Regions from separate parts of the Microbacterium horticulturae genome, predicted to be linked through region 1. Evidence: predicted binding sites of a transcription regulator. Region 1 holds the regulator's gene; the other holds the start of a gene.
What was found. The regulator HspR, encoded in region 1, represses chaperone genes until heat shock. The targets are predictions, from matches to a motif close to AAGTTGAGTCNNNNNGACTCAACTT.
Positions count from the first base shown of each region.

Region 2: PU630_RS05300 (ATP-dependent Clp protease ATP-binding subunit) is a predicted target of HspR. The motif match lies at 4,450-4,474, and genes of this name have one in related genera.

Region 1 covers NZ_CP119108.1:3,206,522-3,213,932, forward strand. Annotated here, with positions in the region: gene PU630_RS15195 (acyl-CoA dehydrogenase family protein) at 1-1,168, opposite strand, end outside; gene PU630_RS15200 (phosphotransferase family protein) at 1,168-2,244, opposite strand; gene PU630_RS15205 (hypothetical protein) at 2,319-2,516, opposite strand; gene PU630_RS15210 (heat shock protein transcriptional repressor HspR) at 2,640-3,077, opposite strand; gene PU630_RS15215 (DnaJ C-terminal domain-containing protein) at 3,147-4,151, opposite strand; gene PU630_RS15220 (nucleotide exchange factor GrpE) at 4,170-4,820, opposite strand; gene dnaK (molecular chaperone DnaK) at 4,825-6,693, opposite strand; gene PU630_RS15230 (hypothetical protein) at 6,869-7,411, opposite strand, start outside.
Region 2 covers NZ_CP119108.1:1,133,490-1,140,900, forward strand. Annotated here, with positions in the region: gene PU630_RS05270 (CocE/NonD family hydrolase) at 1-280, shown strand, start outside; gene PU630_RS05275 (magnesium and cobalt transport protein CorA) at 296-1,411, opposite strand; gene PU630_RS05280 (MarR family winged helix-turn-helix transcriptional regulator) at 1,567-1,992, shown strand; gene PU630_RS05285 (tellurite resistance/C4-dicarboxylate transporter family protein) at 1,985-3,067, opposite strand; gene PU630_RS05290 (hypothetical protein) at 3,120-3,965, shown strand; gene PU630_RS05295 (VOC family protein) at 3,948-4,334, opposite strand; gene PU630_RS05300 (ATP-dependent Clp protease ATP-binding subunit) at 4,490-7,045, shown strand; gene PU630_RS05305 (SLC13 family permease) at 7,272-7,411, opposite strand, start outside.

The sequences.
Region 1 (7,411 bases):
GGTGCACCTCGTCGGGCCCGTCGGCCAGCCGCAGCGTGCGCACGCCCGCCCACAGCGCGGCCAAGGGCGTGTCGCCCGAGACGCCGGCGCCGCCGAACAGCTGGATCGCCCGGTCGAGGATCTGCTGCACGGCCCGCGGCACGGCGATCTTGATCGCCTGGATCTCGGTCATCGCCTGCCGGTTGCCGACCGTGTCCATGAGCCATGCAGTCTTCAACACGAGCAGCCGCAGCGCCTCGAGCTGGATGCGCGACTCGGCGACCCACTCGCGCACGACGCCCTGCTCGGCCAGCGTACGGCCGAACGCCGTGCGTGAACCCGCGCGTTCGCGCACGAGCGACAGCGCCCGCTCGGCCATGCCGAGCGCCCGCATGCAGTGGTGGATGCGCCCCGGGCCGAGCCGCGCCTGCGCGATGGCGAAGCCTTCGCCTTCGCCGACCAGGATGTTCGTCGCCGGCACCCGCACCCCGTCGAACACGACCTCGGCATGCCCGCCGTGGTCGCGGTCGTCGTAGCCGAACACGCTCAGCGGCCGCACGACGTGCACGCCGGGGGTGTCGCGCGGCACGAGGATCATCGACTGCTGCCGATGCCGGTCGGCCTCCGGGTCGGTCTTGCCCATGACGATGAAAATCTTGGCATCCGGGTTCATCGCGCCCGTCGACCACCACTTGCGCCCGGTGACGACGTAGTGGTCGCCGTCGCGCTCGATGCGGGTGCCGATGTTCGTCGCGTCCGACGAGGCGACGTCGGGCTCGGTCATGCAGAACGCCGAGCGGATCTCGCCTCGAAGCAACAGCTCGAGCCAATCGCCCTTCTGCGCCGGAGTGCCGAAGTCGTGCAGCACCTCCATGTTGCCGGTGTCGGGCGCGTTGCAGTTGAACGCGGTGGGCGCGAGCTTCGGGCTCCATCCCGTGATCTCGGCGATCGGCGCGTACTGCAACTGGCTGAGACCGGCACCCTCCTCGCCAGGAAGGAACAGGTTCCACAACCCCTGCGCCCTCGCCTCCTGCTGCAGCTCGCGCAGGATCGGCCGGAACGACCACTCGCCGGGGGCGTCGGCCAACTGCTGCTCGAGCACGGGCTCGGCGGGCAGCACGTGCTCGTCGACGAACGCGCGCGCCCTCTCGCTCAGTTCGCGCGTACGCGCGTCGGGTGCGAAGTCCATCAGGCCCACTCCATCCCTGCCGCGGCGAGCGGTTCCACCAGCTCGCCGATGCGGTCGAAACCCTCACCGACGGTCTCGCCGGCGCTGTAGCGCAGGTGTATCCCCTCGAGGATCACCGCGAGCTTGTAGGCGGCGAACGCGCGATACCAGTGCAGATTCGGGATGCTGCGCCCCGACCTGCGCGCGTAGGCCTCGACGAGCGCGTCGAACGTCGGGTATCCGGCATCCACGTCCACCGCACTCGGCACGATGCGGCGCGCGCCGGGCAGATCGGCGACGTTCCAGTACAGCCCGAGGATGCCGAGGTCGACGAGCGGGTCGCCGAGCGTCGCCATCTCCCAGTCGAGGATCGCCGAGATGCGCGGGTCGTCGCCGGTGCCGACCACGAGTGCGTTGTCGAGGCGGTAGTCGCCGTGCACAATGGCGGCGCCGCTGTCCGTCGGCACGTCGGCGTGCAGCCGCTGCTGCAGCCTGTCGAGGGTCGGCGTCTCGCGCGAGCGCGACGCGTCGAGCTGCCGTTGCCAGGTCTTCAGCTGACGGTCGATGTAGCCGTCGGGACGGCCGAAGTCCGCCAGGCCCACCGCGGCCGGAGCGACCGCGTGCAGGTCGGCGAGGTGCTCGGCCAGCGCGGTGCTCATGGCCTGGATGCCGGCGCGGCTGAACTCCGCGTTCTGAGCGCGGCGCGTGATGGTGCGCCCGGGCGCGCGTTCCATGACGAAGAAGGTGGTTCCGGTGACGGTGGCCGTCTCGGTGTCGTCGACGACGTCGACTGCAGCGGGAACCGGGATGCCACTGCCGGCCAACGCCGCTATCACCCGGTGCTCGCGCCGCATGTCGTGCGCGCTGGCGAGCACATGGCCGAGCGGCGGTCGCCGCACGATCAGCGGCAGCGCGGCGCCGTCGACAGCGTAGGTGAGGTTGCTCCTGCCGCCGGCGATGACGGATGCCGAGAGCTCGCCGCCGGCAATATCAGGGTGGACGCGCTCCAGCCAGGCGCGGAAGCCGTTGACGTCGAGCCCGGGCGTTGCGCCGGCCTCATCGGGGATCCGCGACGGGGTGTGTTCGGGCTGTGGCATCCTGACCTCCTTGTCGTGGCGATGCTTCCCACAGCATACCGACCGTCCGGTATGTCGGTGGTGGATGCCGCGGCTCAGCGCTCGTTGCCGCGCTTGTAGTTGCCGGTGGCGCGCTGGAGCGCGGCCTGATCGCTCGCGCCATCGTCGCCGAGCCGCGCGATCAGGCGCTCCGCGGCAGGTCCCCGTACGACCGTCACCAACCGGCCGACGCGTGAGATGTGCACCTCGCCGGATTTGGTCACGCGATACGCGAACGGCTCGTACCCCGGCATCCCGCCTCCTCCCCCGCTTCCACCTCCGTCGAATTCATATGGAACCGTCTCATGCACACCAAACCGTCGGCAGTTTCATGTGCACGAGACAGATTCATATGAATTCGGCGAGATGGGGGCGCATCAGCGCTCGTCGGGGCGCTGCGGACGCCACACGACGATATCGGTCGAGCGGCGGATGCGGCGGCCGTGCCGCAACGGCACGACCGCTCCGGTCGAGCCCGCGGCGAACACGCGCGCGCCGGGGCGGTTCTCGACCTCCGCGCGCACGCGCTCCTCGAGCAGCTGCACACGCATGTGCAGCTCGCGCACGTGCTCTTCGAGCTCGAGGATGCGCACGATGGCGGGCAGGCTCATGCCCGCGGCCGACATCTTCGACACCTCGCGCAACTGCGCGACATGCCGCAGCGAGTAGCGTCGTGACCCGCCCTTGGTGCGGGCGGGCACGACGAGTCCCATACGGTCGTACTGCCGCAGGGTCTGAGGATGCATTCCGGACAGCTCGGCGGCCGCCGCGATCGCGAAGATCGGGGCGTTCTCGTCTGGTCTGCGCTCAGGCATCCGGATTCACCTCCTCGCTACTCTAGGAACTTCTGCTCTCGTACCGGCGTTTCGACTCGCTTCGCTCGCTCAACGACCGACGGCGGCCTTCGCCATCAGCTCGGCGCGCGGGTTCTCTTTGGGCTCGAGATCGTGGAAGCGCTCGAGGGCCTCACGCGCGGCATCGTCGAGATGCGATGGCACGGCCACCTGCACCTCGGCGAGCAGGTCGCCGGTGCCCTTTTTGCTCTCCACGCCGCGGCCCTTGACGCGCAGCACGCGCCCCGACGGCGTACCGGGCGCGACGCGCAGCCGCACCGGATCGCCGCCGAGCGTCGGCACCTCGATGGTCGCGCCGAGCGTGGCCTCGGTGAACGTCACCGGGACGGTGACGCGCAGGTTCAGCCCGTCACGGGTGAAGACCGGGTGCGGCCGCACCGTGATGGTCACGACGATGTCGCCGTTCTCACCGCCGTCGGGCGAGGGATGCCCCCGCCCGCGCAGCCGGATCTTCTGACCGTTCGACACCCCGGCCGGGATCTTCACCTTGAACGGCTTGCCGTTCTCACCCGACAGGGTGATCGTCTCGCCCTTGACGGCGGTGATGAAGTCCAGCGTGGTGTGCGCGGTGACGTCCTGACCCTTCTGCGGCCCCCCATACCCGCGGTATCCACCGGTCGAATCACCGAAGCGACCCGACCCGAACCCGCCGCCCTGCTGGCCGAACATCGAGAAGATGTCCTCGAAGTTGCCCGAGGTCTCGAAGCGGGTCCCTCCGCCGCGGCCCTGGCCGAACATGCCGCCGAACACATCGTCGAAGCCGCCGTCGCCCTGGCCGCCCGCCGTGAAGCGGGCACCCGAGCCCATCGCGCGGATCTGGTCGTACTCGGTGCGCTGCTCCTTGTCGGAGAGCACCGAATACGCCTCGCTGATCTCCTTGAACTTCGCCTCGGCGGCGTCATCCCCCGGGTTCGAGTCCGGGTGGTACTTGCGCGCGAGCTTGCGATAGGTCTTCTTCAGGTCGGCATCGGTGACGTCCTTGGACACACCGAGCGTCTTGTAGAAGTCCTTGTCGAACCAGTCCTGACTGGCCATGGATGCTCCTTCCCGCGGTCAATCCGCCGGGACGGCGACGACCACCTTCGCGGGTCGCAGTTCCACGTCACCCAGCCGGTATCCGGTCTCGACCACCTCGAGGATGGTCGACTCCGAGGTGCCCGGCGTCGGCTGCTGGAAGACGGCCTCGTGCTGCTGCGGGTCGAACGCGTCGCCCGCTGCGCCGTACGAGACGACGCCCAGCCTCTCCACGACACCGCGCAGCTTCTCGGCGATCAGCGCGAACGCACTGCCGGCCTCGAGATCGCCGTGCTTCTCGGCGCGGTCGAGGTCATCGAGCACGGGCAGCAGGCCCTTGGCGACCTCGCCCTTGGCGCGGTCGATCTCGACCTGACGCTGCTCTTCGGTGCGGCGGCGGTAGTTGGCGTACTCCGCCTGCAGGCGCTTGAGGTCGCTGAGCAGCGTCGACTCGAGGTCGGCGAGCTTGGCGTCTTCGGCAGCGGCGTCAGAGTTCTGAGCGGTGCCCAGAATGTCGTCGATGGTCAGCTCGTCCACAGCCTCGCCGAAGGGCTCGGCGTCACCGCCCTCGGCGCTCTCGGCACCCGTCGGGTTGTCGGTCCCGTCCTGCGCGTCGGGGCCGGAGGCAGAAGCCTCCGACCCCTCTTCGCCCGGACGGACCTCGTTGTCATCGAAGTCCTTGTCGGTCATGTCCCTACTTCTTCTCGTCCTCGTCGTCGACGACCTCGGCGTCCACCACGTCCTCCTCGGGGTTCGGCACGTCGCCGTTGCCCGGGTCGGCGACGTTCGGGTCGCCCGGTGCGCCTTCGGCCTGTGCGGCCTGGTAGATCGCCTCGCCCAGCTTCTGCTGGCTCTCGTTCAGCTTCTCGTACGCCGACTTCACCGCGTCGTCGTCCTCGCCGGCCAGGGCCGTCTTCAGTGCGTCGACATCGGCCTGCACGCTGTCCTTGACGTCGCTGGGCAGCTTCTCGTCGTTCTCCTTGATGAGCTTCTCGATCGAGTATGCGAGCGTCTCGGCCTGGTTGCGCGTGTCAGCGGCCTCGCGGCGCTTCTTGTCTTCGGCCGCGTTCTCCTCGGCCTCGCGCACCATGCGCTCGATGTCCTCCTTGGGCAGCGACGAGCCGCCCGTGATGGTCATCGACTGCTCCTTGCCGGTGCCCTTGTCCTTCGCGGACACATGCACGATGCCGTTGGCGTCGATGTCGAAGGTGACCTCGACCTGCGGAATGCCGCGCGGGGCCGGCGCGATGCCGGTCAGCTCGAACGTGCCCAGCGGCTTGTTGTCACGAGTGAACTCGCGCTCGCCCTGGAACACCTGGATCGCGACCGACGGCTGGTTGTCGTCGGCGGTCGTGAACGTCTCGCTGCGCTTGGTCGGGATGGCCGTGTTGCGCTCGATGAGCTTGGTCATGATGCCGCCCTTGGTCTCGATGCCGAGGCTCAGCGGGGTGACGTCGATCAGCAGCACGTCCTTGCGCTCGCCCTTGAGGACACCGGCCTGCAGGGCTGCGCCCACGGCCACGACCTCGTCGGGGTTCACGCCCTTGTTGGCGTCCTTGCCGGTCTCGCTCTTGACGAGCTCGGCGACGGCCGGCATACGCGTGGAACCACCCACGAGCACCACGTGGTCGATGTCGGCCACCTTGATGCCGGCCTCACGGATGACGTCGCTGAACGGCTTCTTCGTGCGGTCGAGCAGGTCCTTGGTGAGGTCCTCGAACTTCGCGCGCGACAGGGTCTCCTGCAGGTTCGCCGGGCCCGACTCGGTCAGCGAGAGGTAGGGCAGCGAGATGCTGGTCGAGGTCGAGCTCGACAGCTCCTTCTTCGCCTGCTCGGCGGCCTCCTTCAGACGCTGCAGGGCGATCTTGTCACCCGACACGTCGACACCGGTCGTGTTCTTGAACTGCGTGATCAGCCAGTCGACGACACGCTGGTCCCAGTCGTCGCCGCCGAGGCGGTTGTCACCGGCGGTCGCGCGCACCTGGATGGTGGAGAAGTCGTCGTCCTTGCCCACCTCGAGCAACGACACGTCGAATGTGCCACCACCGAGGTCGAAGACCAGGATGAGCTCGTCTTCCTTGCCCTTGTCGAGGCCGTACGCCAGAGCGGCGGCGGTCGGCTCGTTGATGATGCGCAGGACGTTCAGGCCCGCGATCTCACCGGCCTCCTTCGTGGCCTGACGCTCGGCGTCGTTGAAGTACGCAGGAACGGTGATGACGGCATCCGTCACCGCGTCGCCCAGGTACTCCTCGGCGTCGCGCTTCAGCTTCTGCAGAATGCGCGCCGAGATCTCCTGCGGCGTGTACGCCTTGCCGTCGATCTCCTGGGTCTTCCAGTCGGTGCCCATGTGGCGCTTGACGGAGGTGATGGTGCGGTCGACGTTCGTCACGGCCTGGCGTTTGGCGGTCTCACCGACCAGCACCTCGCCGTCCTTCGTGAATGCGACGACCGACGGGGTCGTACGGAACCCCTCGGCATTGGCGATGACCTTCGGCTCGCCGCCCTCGAGGACGGACACGACCGAGTTGGTCGTACCGAGGTCGATACCCACTGCACGTGCCATGTGTTTCTCTTCCTTTCCGGGGGTCATGGCATCTGCCACGGCCCGGGTTGATGATGATGAAGTCGTCTCGCGGCCGGATCTTGAGCCGCGATGACTCAAGTGTATGCCGACGCTCGCACGCTGTCAACAAAGTTGATACCGCCCGGCTCAACTCTTGCGGCCCCGCGGCCCGCGCTCAGCGCTGTGCGCGCGGGCGGAACGACGTGAGCCAGTCGGCCCCGAGCTCTGCCGGGACAGACCCGACGGCGAGGTCGGCGTCGAAGAGTCGCGCCGGCACACGCCCGACGGCGATTTCCGCGCGGGCGGACGGCACGAGCCAGTACAGCTGCAGCGCCATCATCACGAGGAGAGGATCGAGGTCGAGGGCGGGCAACTCGACGTCGATCGTGCCACGGCGTCGCGCGAAGGGATGCCGCCAGTGCTCGACGTACGATGCGGCGCGCGGTCGCACCTCGATGCGCGCGACCATGAGACCGCCCGTCCCCTGTGTCCAGCGGAGGGCTGCGATGTCGTCCCACCCGACCTCGGCGTCGATGCGGAACGACGTCGCACGCACGCCGTTCCGCGTCAGCACGACGCGTCGCGCGTGCCCGATCGACAGGAGGTGGTCGATCACCACGACCAGCAGCAGCACGGCGACAACGATCCAGAACACCCGCCACGCGGCATCCACCGCCACGGCGATGATGCAGGCGCCGACGAGCCAGGTCAGCGCCGT
Region 2 (7,411 bases), 1.6 Mb from region 1:
CGACGAGACGCTCTCGACCGACGACGTGCCCGCCCACACCTTCGACCGCGTCGAGAAGCTCTCGCCCGGCGAGATCGTCGAGATCGAGATCGACATCCTCCCCGTGGGTCTCGCGTTTCGCCGCGGAGAGCAGCTGCGGTTCATCATCAGCTCGCGCAACCTGCTCGGAACGCTGATGCCCGCGATCCAGGAGTACGTCGGCGCGAACAGCGGACAGCATGTGATCCACACCGGCGGCACGCATCCGTCGTACCTGCAGCTTCCCGTGCAGCACTCCTGACCGCGGGGTCGGGGTTCACATCCACTTGCTGCGCTTGAAGATCACGTACAGAAGGACGGCGAAGGCGACCATCATCGCCACTGCCATCGGGTACCCGAACGCCCAGTGCAGCTCGGGCATGTCATCGAAGTTCATCCCGTAGATGGCGCCGATCAGGGTGGGCGCGAACAGGATCGCCGCCCACCCTGAGATCTTCTTCATGTCCTCGTTCTGACGCTGCGCGACCAGAGTCGCGTTCACGTTCAAGATCTGCGACAGTGCCTCGCGCAGATCGGCTGCGCGTGAGTCGGCGCGCATCAGGTGATCGGAGACGTCGTCGAGGTAGGTCTGCAGCTCGTCGGGAATCCCGTACTTGTCGAAGCCGCCCTGCAGCGCGGCGACGACTTCGCGCAGTGACGACACGGTCTGCTGCATGTCGATGACCTCTTGGCTCAACCGATAGATGCGCTCGGCGACCGCCGCATCGCCGCTGAACACCTGTCGTTCGATCTGCTCTTTGTCGATCGACAGTCCCTGAAGCACGGGGCCGTAGCCGTCCACGATGGCGTCGAGAAGCCGATAGACGACCGCCTCAGGCCCCAGCTTCAGAAGATCTCGGTCGCCGAGCAGTGCGCGCTCGCGCCGGTCCGGCCTCGTCGGCTGCCCGGCCTCGACGTCGGTTCCGTCCGTTCCGTCGATCCACCGCTCGTCTTGGCAGAGCACGGCGACGGCGTTCGGCCTCACGAGCATGTGGAATTCGGCGAAGACCACCTCTTCTGCCTCGTCGATGTACCGTGCCGAACGCGCGACGAGAAAGAGCACCTCGCCGTAGCGATCGAGCTTGGGCCGCTGACGGGCGTTCAGCAGGTCTTCGCGCAGCAGGGGATGCAGCTCCCACGCATCGGCCAGCTCCGTGATCTCGGCGATAGTCGGGGCCGGGTAGAAGAACATCGCCATGCGGTCGGGGCCGCCCTGCGAATACTCGAGAGCCTCTGCGACGGATGCGCCCGGCTGCTGCCGGGTCGGCACGCCGTCCGCCACGTACTGCGTCAGGTGCGGCAGCTCTGGCTGGGCCGACTGCTCTGCAGAACCCCGCCTACGGAACCGACCGACCCGGCGCGAGCCCGCTTTGCTTGTGTCTCGTTGCGGCATGACTGACCCCCTGCATCCAGCATGCAGCACGGTTGCCCTGTCGTGCGGCTGCTCGGTGCTCGGGGTGCCCGAGCCTGAAGCAGCTCAAGCACGTGCGGCCAATACATCCGGCCCGCTGCCCCGGCCGCACCGGGCCCGGTGGCTACGATGGACCCATGCCCTCGCAGCCCCGCCGGTTCAGCCCCGTGCTCTCCCTGCTGACACTCGGGAGCATCTGGGACGGTCAGCTCAACAAGCAGCTGAAGGGCCTGGGCCTGACGACCCGCAAGTACGGGCTGCTCGCGCACATCCGCGCGACGCCCGGCATCTCGTTCTCCGAGCTCGCGCGTCGCTCGCAGATCACGGTGCAGACTGCGCACACGGCCGTCCATGCGCTCGTCGATGATGGATTGGCGGAGGATGCCACGGCCCACGCGGGAGCTGCATCCACCCTCCGCGTCACGGAGAAGGGCATGGCGGCCCTCGCCGAGGCCGACGCGCGGTTGGGTCGCCTCGACGCAGCCTTCGCGGCATCGGGCGCTCAGCTCACCGCGGCGCTGAAGGGCCTCCACGAAGAGCCCTTCGGCGAGCACCTCAGCTGACGACGGCAGACCGCGGTGGGCGCAAGACGGTGCGCCAGAGGTTCACGAGCATCCACACGAACGTGCCGACCCATGCGGCCAGGGCCACCCAGCTCTCCACATACCCGATCGCGTGCATGATCGGCAGGCTGTCGACGGTGCCGAGAAACTGCGATCCCACGCCGTACATGCCCAGTGGGAAGATGATGCTCCACAGCGTCGCCTCGTAGCGGAACGGGATGCGGTGCCGCACATGCCGCCACCACCCGGCCATGACCAGCGGTGGGATGAGCCACGTGCCGAACGCCCAGAAGAACACCGACGCGCCGGCGATGAGGCCGCGCGTGGCATCCACCATCGGCGCGTTTGCCATCATGACGATCCGCGCGCCCGCGACCACGGTGATCGCCGTCGCCCCCATCGCGACCCAGTACGGGGGAGTGAGGTCTTCGGGGCGGAACGGCACGGTCAGCATGCGCACCGCGACGAACACGCCGACCGCGCAGTAGAGGAAGATGCCCACCGACCACGAGAAGACCGCGAGCAACGCCAGACCGGGGCGCCACGCGTCGAACTCGACCTCGAGGGTGGCCGCGAGCACGGCGATCGATTGGCTGGCCACGGCCCAGATGAACCAGGTGCCGTTGGCCGTCGAGATCGGCACCTTCTTGCGCTTGCCGAGTATGGCCGTCCACGGCACGGTATAGCCGAGGATGATCCAGGCGATCGAGGCGACCAGCAGCAGGCTCACCGCGATCCCGTGGAAGCCGGTCTCCTGGCTGAGCCGGCTGCCCAGCACGTCGGTCGCGGCCACGAACGTGAAGAACCCGAACGCCCGCCCGGGGTCGGCGAAGTCATCGGCCATCTGCTCGGGATGCCGGATGACCCGGATGATGTTCAGCACGACGAGGACGACGTACGAGATCGCGGCGATGATCAGCAGCGCGACCGAGACGGTGAACCACTCATTGGTGCGCATGGCGATCGAGACGATGCCGGTCGCCATCACGAGCGCGAAATAACCCGGGGTCAGCGCAGAGATTCCCGCGTCGGCGCGGCTCGGCAGCGTTGACGGCAGTGTGGGCGACGTGGTCACGCCCTCAGGCTAGCGTCCGCCCGTGTCGTCCGTGTGGTGCAGGATCGTGAATATGATGCGGCTCTCCAGCACGACGACCCAGCGCACCTACCGCTACGTTCGGCTCGCGATCCTCGGCGCCGTGCTGAGTATCGGCGTCGCGCTGGTCATCGTGCTGGCGACCGAAGGGCCGCTGACCTCGCTCAGCGGACTGTTCTACACGTCGGGTCGCACCGCCTTCACGGGAGCGCTCATCGCCGTCGCGCTCGCGTTGGTCGCGCTGTCGGGGCACAGCGTCGAGCAGATCCTGCTGGATGTCGCGGCCCTGTTCGCGCCGCTCATCGCCGTGATCCCGACACCGGTGGCTCTCGGCGATCTGCCGGGGGAGACGGGATGCCCCGGCGCGGTGCCCTGCGTGCCCGAGGCATTCGTCCCCGGGGTCACCACGGGCATCATCACGTTCGCCGTGATGGCGATCGTCGGTGCCGGGTGCGCCCTCATCCTGGCGCGCGTCCAGCAGACGCTCTCGCCCGGCGTGCTCATCGGTGTCATCGCGGCCGGCGTCGTGGCGGTGGTGATGCTGGTCTGGCTTCTCGTCTGGCCTGATGCGCTGCTGCACATCGGTCACCTCGTCGTCACCGCAGCCTTCTTCGGCATCATGGTGGCGATCGCCGTCGTGTCAGCCGCGGCATCCCGCCGCCCCTGGCGCCGGGTGTACGTCATCGTCGCCGTCGGGATGGCGGCATCCCTTCTCTATCTCGCGATCGTCGGCATCGTGCGCCTGACCGGCGTCGACCTGTCGGGGCAGCCGTGGACCCTGGTCGGCGAGATCGGGGTCATCGGGTTCTTCGCGGTGTTCTGGGTCGCCCAGACCGTGCAGAAGTGGAACGAGGTCGACCCGTCACTCGTCGCCCGATGACGGCCGCGCCGGCAGCTGCTGCAACGTCCAGCGGTTGCCATCGGGGTCACGGAAGGTCACGAACCGGCCCCAGGCCTGCTCATCGACGCCCTCGGCATCGGCTCCGATCTCGCGCAGATGCGCCAGCGCCTCTTCGGCATCGGGGATGACGATCTGAATGGTGTTCTGCCGCCCGGGCTCGAGGTCGATGCCGAGGTTCGTGCCGAATGCGATCGAGCACGCCGAGCCCGGCGGTGTCATCTGCACGAACCGGAGGCCCTCGAACGGCGTCTGGTCGTGGTCGAGGTGGAAGCCCACCCGCTCGTAGAAGTCCTTCGCGCGATCGACGTCGGTCACGGGGACGAAGATCAGCTCAATGCGCCATTCCATGGTGTTCTCCCTTGTTCACCTGGGATAACGCTACGCCGGGGCTCCGACATTCAACCGGTGGGAATACGCATCCGAGCTCTGCGTTGAACTTGATACAGCCGTGCTCAAGTTCGTAGACTTGATGCACAAGGACTCAAGTTTCAAGGAGTAATCGCATGGTCGATGACGTGACACCCCCGGTCTCGGGCGCCCCCGACGGCGCGAGCGCGTTCGACGACTTTCTCGCGCGCTACCTGGCCGGTGAGCGCGCGCGTCAACAGCGCTCGGTCGACATCAGCCGCTTCATGACGGCCCGCACGCAGGAGATGCTGCAGGCGGCGGCGCAGTATGCGCTCGAGCGCGGACAGCGTGAGGTCGACACCTTGCACGTGCTGCACGCGCTGATGGAGGTCGCGCCCGCGCAAGAGGCGGTGCGGCGCATCGGCGCTGATGCCGTCGCCATCGCGCATGACGCCGAGCGCCGGCTGCCGGCGCCGAACCGCGCGGCCCCGCAGGCCGACGGTGCCGAGATCACCCCGTCGCTGCAGCGGACGCTCTTTCACGCATACCAGGTCGCCCGTTCGTCGGGCTCGACCTACATCGAGCCCGAGCATGTGTTCTTCGCGCTCGTGCTCGCGCAAGACACCCCGGCCGGCCAGGTGCTCGCCCAGGCGGGTGTGACCGCCGACGCCCTCACCGAGAGCGCGAACGAGACGGTGACCGCGGGCGGCACGACCGAGCAGGCCGAGGGCACCTCCGACACCCCGATGCTGGAGAAGTACGGCACCGATCTCACCGCGCTCGCCGAGGCGGGCTCGCTCGATCCCGTGATCGGTCGGGCCGACGAGATCGAGCAGACCATCGAGATCCTGTCCCGGCGCACGAAGAACAACCCGGTGCTGATCGGCGAGGCGGGCGTCGGCAAGACCGCGATCGTCGAGGGCCTGGCCCGTGCGATCGTCGAAGGCGCGGTGCCCGAGCAGCTGCACGGCAAGCGCGTGATAGCGCTCGACCTGCCCGGCATGCTCGCCGGTACCCGCTACCGCGGCGACTTCGAAGAGCGGCTCACCACAACGATGGACGAGATCTCCGCACACAAGGGCGAGATCATCGCGTTCATCGACGAGCTGCACATCGTCGTGGGCGCCGGCGGCAATGGCGACGGCGGCATGGATGCCGGCAACATCCTCAAACCGCGTCTCGCGCGCGGCGAGCTGCACCTGGTGGGCGCGACGACGCTCGACGAGTACCGCCGGATCGAGAAGGATGCCGCGCTGGAGCGCCGCTTCCAGCCCGTCAAGGTCGGCGAGCCCAGCGTGGAAGACGCCGTGCGCATCCTGCACGGCCTGAAGGACGCGTACGAGCTGCACCACGCCGTGACGTACACCGATGACGCGCTGCGCTCGGCCGTCGAGCTGAGCGACCGCTACCTCACCGAGCGCGTGCTTCCCGACAAGGCCATCGACCTCATCGACCAGGCCGGTGCGCGGCTGCGGCTGCGTCTGGGCGTGCAGGCCGACGTGTCGACGCTCATGCAGAAGCTGGCCGATCTGGAGGCCGACAAGAACGCGGCGGTCTCGGCCGAGCGCTACGAGGACGCCTCGCAGCTGCGCGACGAGATCGCCGAGGTCGAGCGCAAGCTCGACGAGGTCTCGCACGGCGCCGGTGCGCGCAAGGCCGACGCGGTGGTGGACGAGCCGGAGATCGCCGACGTGATCAGCCGGGCCACCGGCATCCCGGTCTCGCGTCTGACCGAGAGCGAGCGCGACAGGCTGGCCGTGCTCGAGCACGAGCTGCACGCGCGCGTGGTCGGTCAGGACGACGCTGTCGCCGCCGTCGCCAAGGCCGTGCGGCGCAACCGCACCGGCATGGGCGACGCGCACCGGCCGATCGGCTCGTTCCTGTTCCTGGGCCCCACGGGCGTGGGCAAGACCGAGCTGGCCAAGGCCCTGGCGCAGTCGCTGTTCGACGACGACACGGCCGTGATCCGCTTCGATATGAGCGAGTTCGGCGAGCGACACACCGCCGCCCGCCTGGTCGGTGCCCCTCCGGGATACGTCGGCTACGACGAGGCCGGGCAGCTCACCGAGCGCGTGCGTCGCAACCCGTACGCCGTGGTGCTGTTCGATGAGATCGAGAAGGCGCACCCCGACGTGTTCAACCTGCTGCTGCAGGTGCTCGACGACGGGCGCCTGACGGACGGCCAGGGGCGCACCGTCGACTTCCGCAACACGGTCGTGGTCATGACCTCGAACCTGGGCAGCGAGTTCCTCGCCTCGCGCGGGGGAGCCATCGGCTTCCTCGCCGACGGCGGAGGCGACACCGGGTTCGGCAGTGAGAAGGACCTGCGTGACCGCGTCTTCGCGAAGCTGCGCGAGGCGATGCGGCCCGAGTTCCTCAACCGCATCGACGAGATCGTGCTGTTCCGCAAGCTCGACCGCGAGCAGCTGCGTGAAATAGTGCGCCTGCTGCTGGGGGCGACCTCGGCGCGGCTCGCGTGGCGCGAGGTGGGCTTCGACGTCACGGACGCCGCGGTGCAGTGGCTGGCCGACCACGGGTACGAGCCCGAGTACGGTGCCCGCCCGTTGCGCCGGCTCATCCAGCGCGAGGTCGACGACCGCATCGCCGACCTGTTCGTGTCGGGCGAGCTGGTCGATGGCGCGGCGGTGCGGGTGGATGCCGCAGGCGACGTGCTGTCGGTGACGGCGACGCCGGTGCACCAGGCGGTGTGACCGAGCGCGCGTCCACCGGGCGGCGTGAACGAGCGCACGTGCACCGGGCGGTGTGACCGAGGCGGGATGCCGCGGCGAAGGTCGCGGCATCCCGCCTTCACTGTGCACGGCGTCGGGGATTTCCGGCGACGCGCCGTCGAATCGCGCGGGCCGACGGCGTGTCGGCGACATTCCCCTACCGTGTGTACGGGCGGCGCAGGGGTGCGTGGTATGAGCGCGCTTCGACCTACAGCGGCAGCAGCAGCGGCACCAGCAGCACGCTGACGATGAGCACGATCACCGTGAACGGCGTGCCGATCTTCACGAAGTCTCCGAACCGGTAGCGACCGGGCTCGACGACGAGCGTGTTCACTGGCGACGAGACCG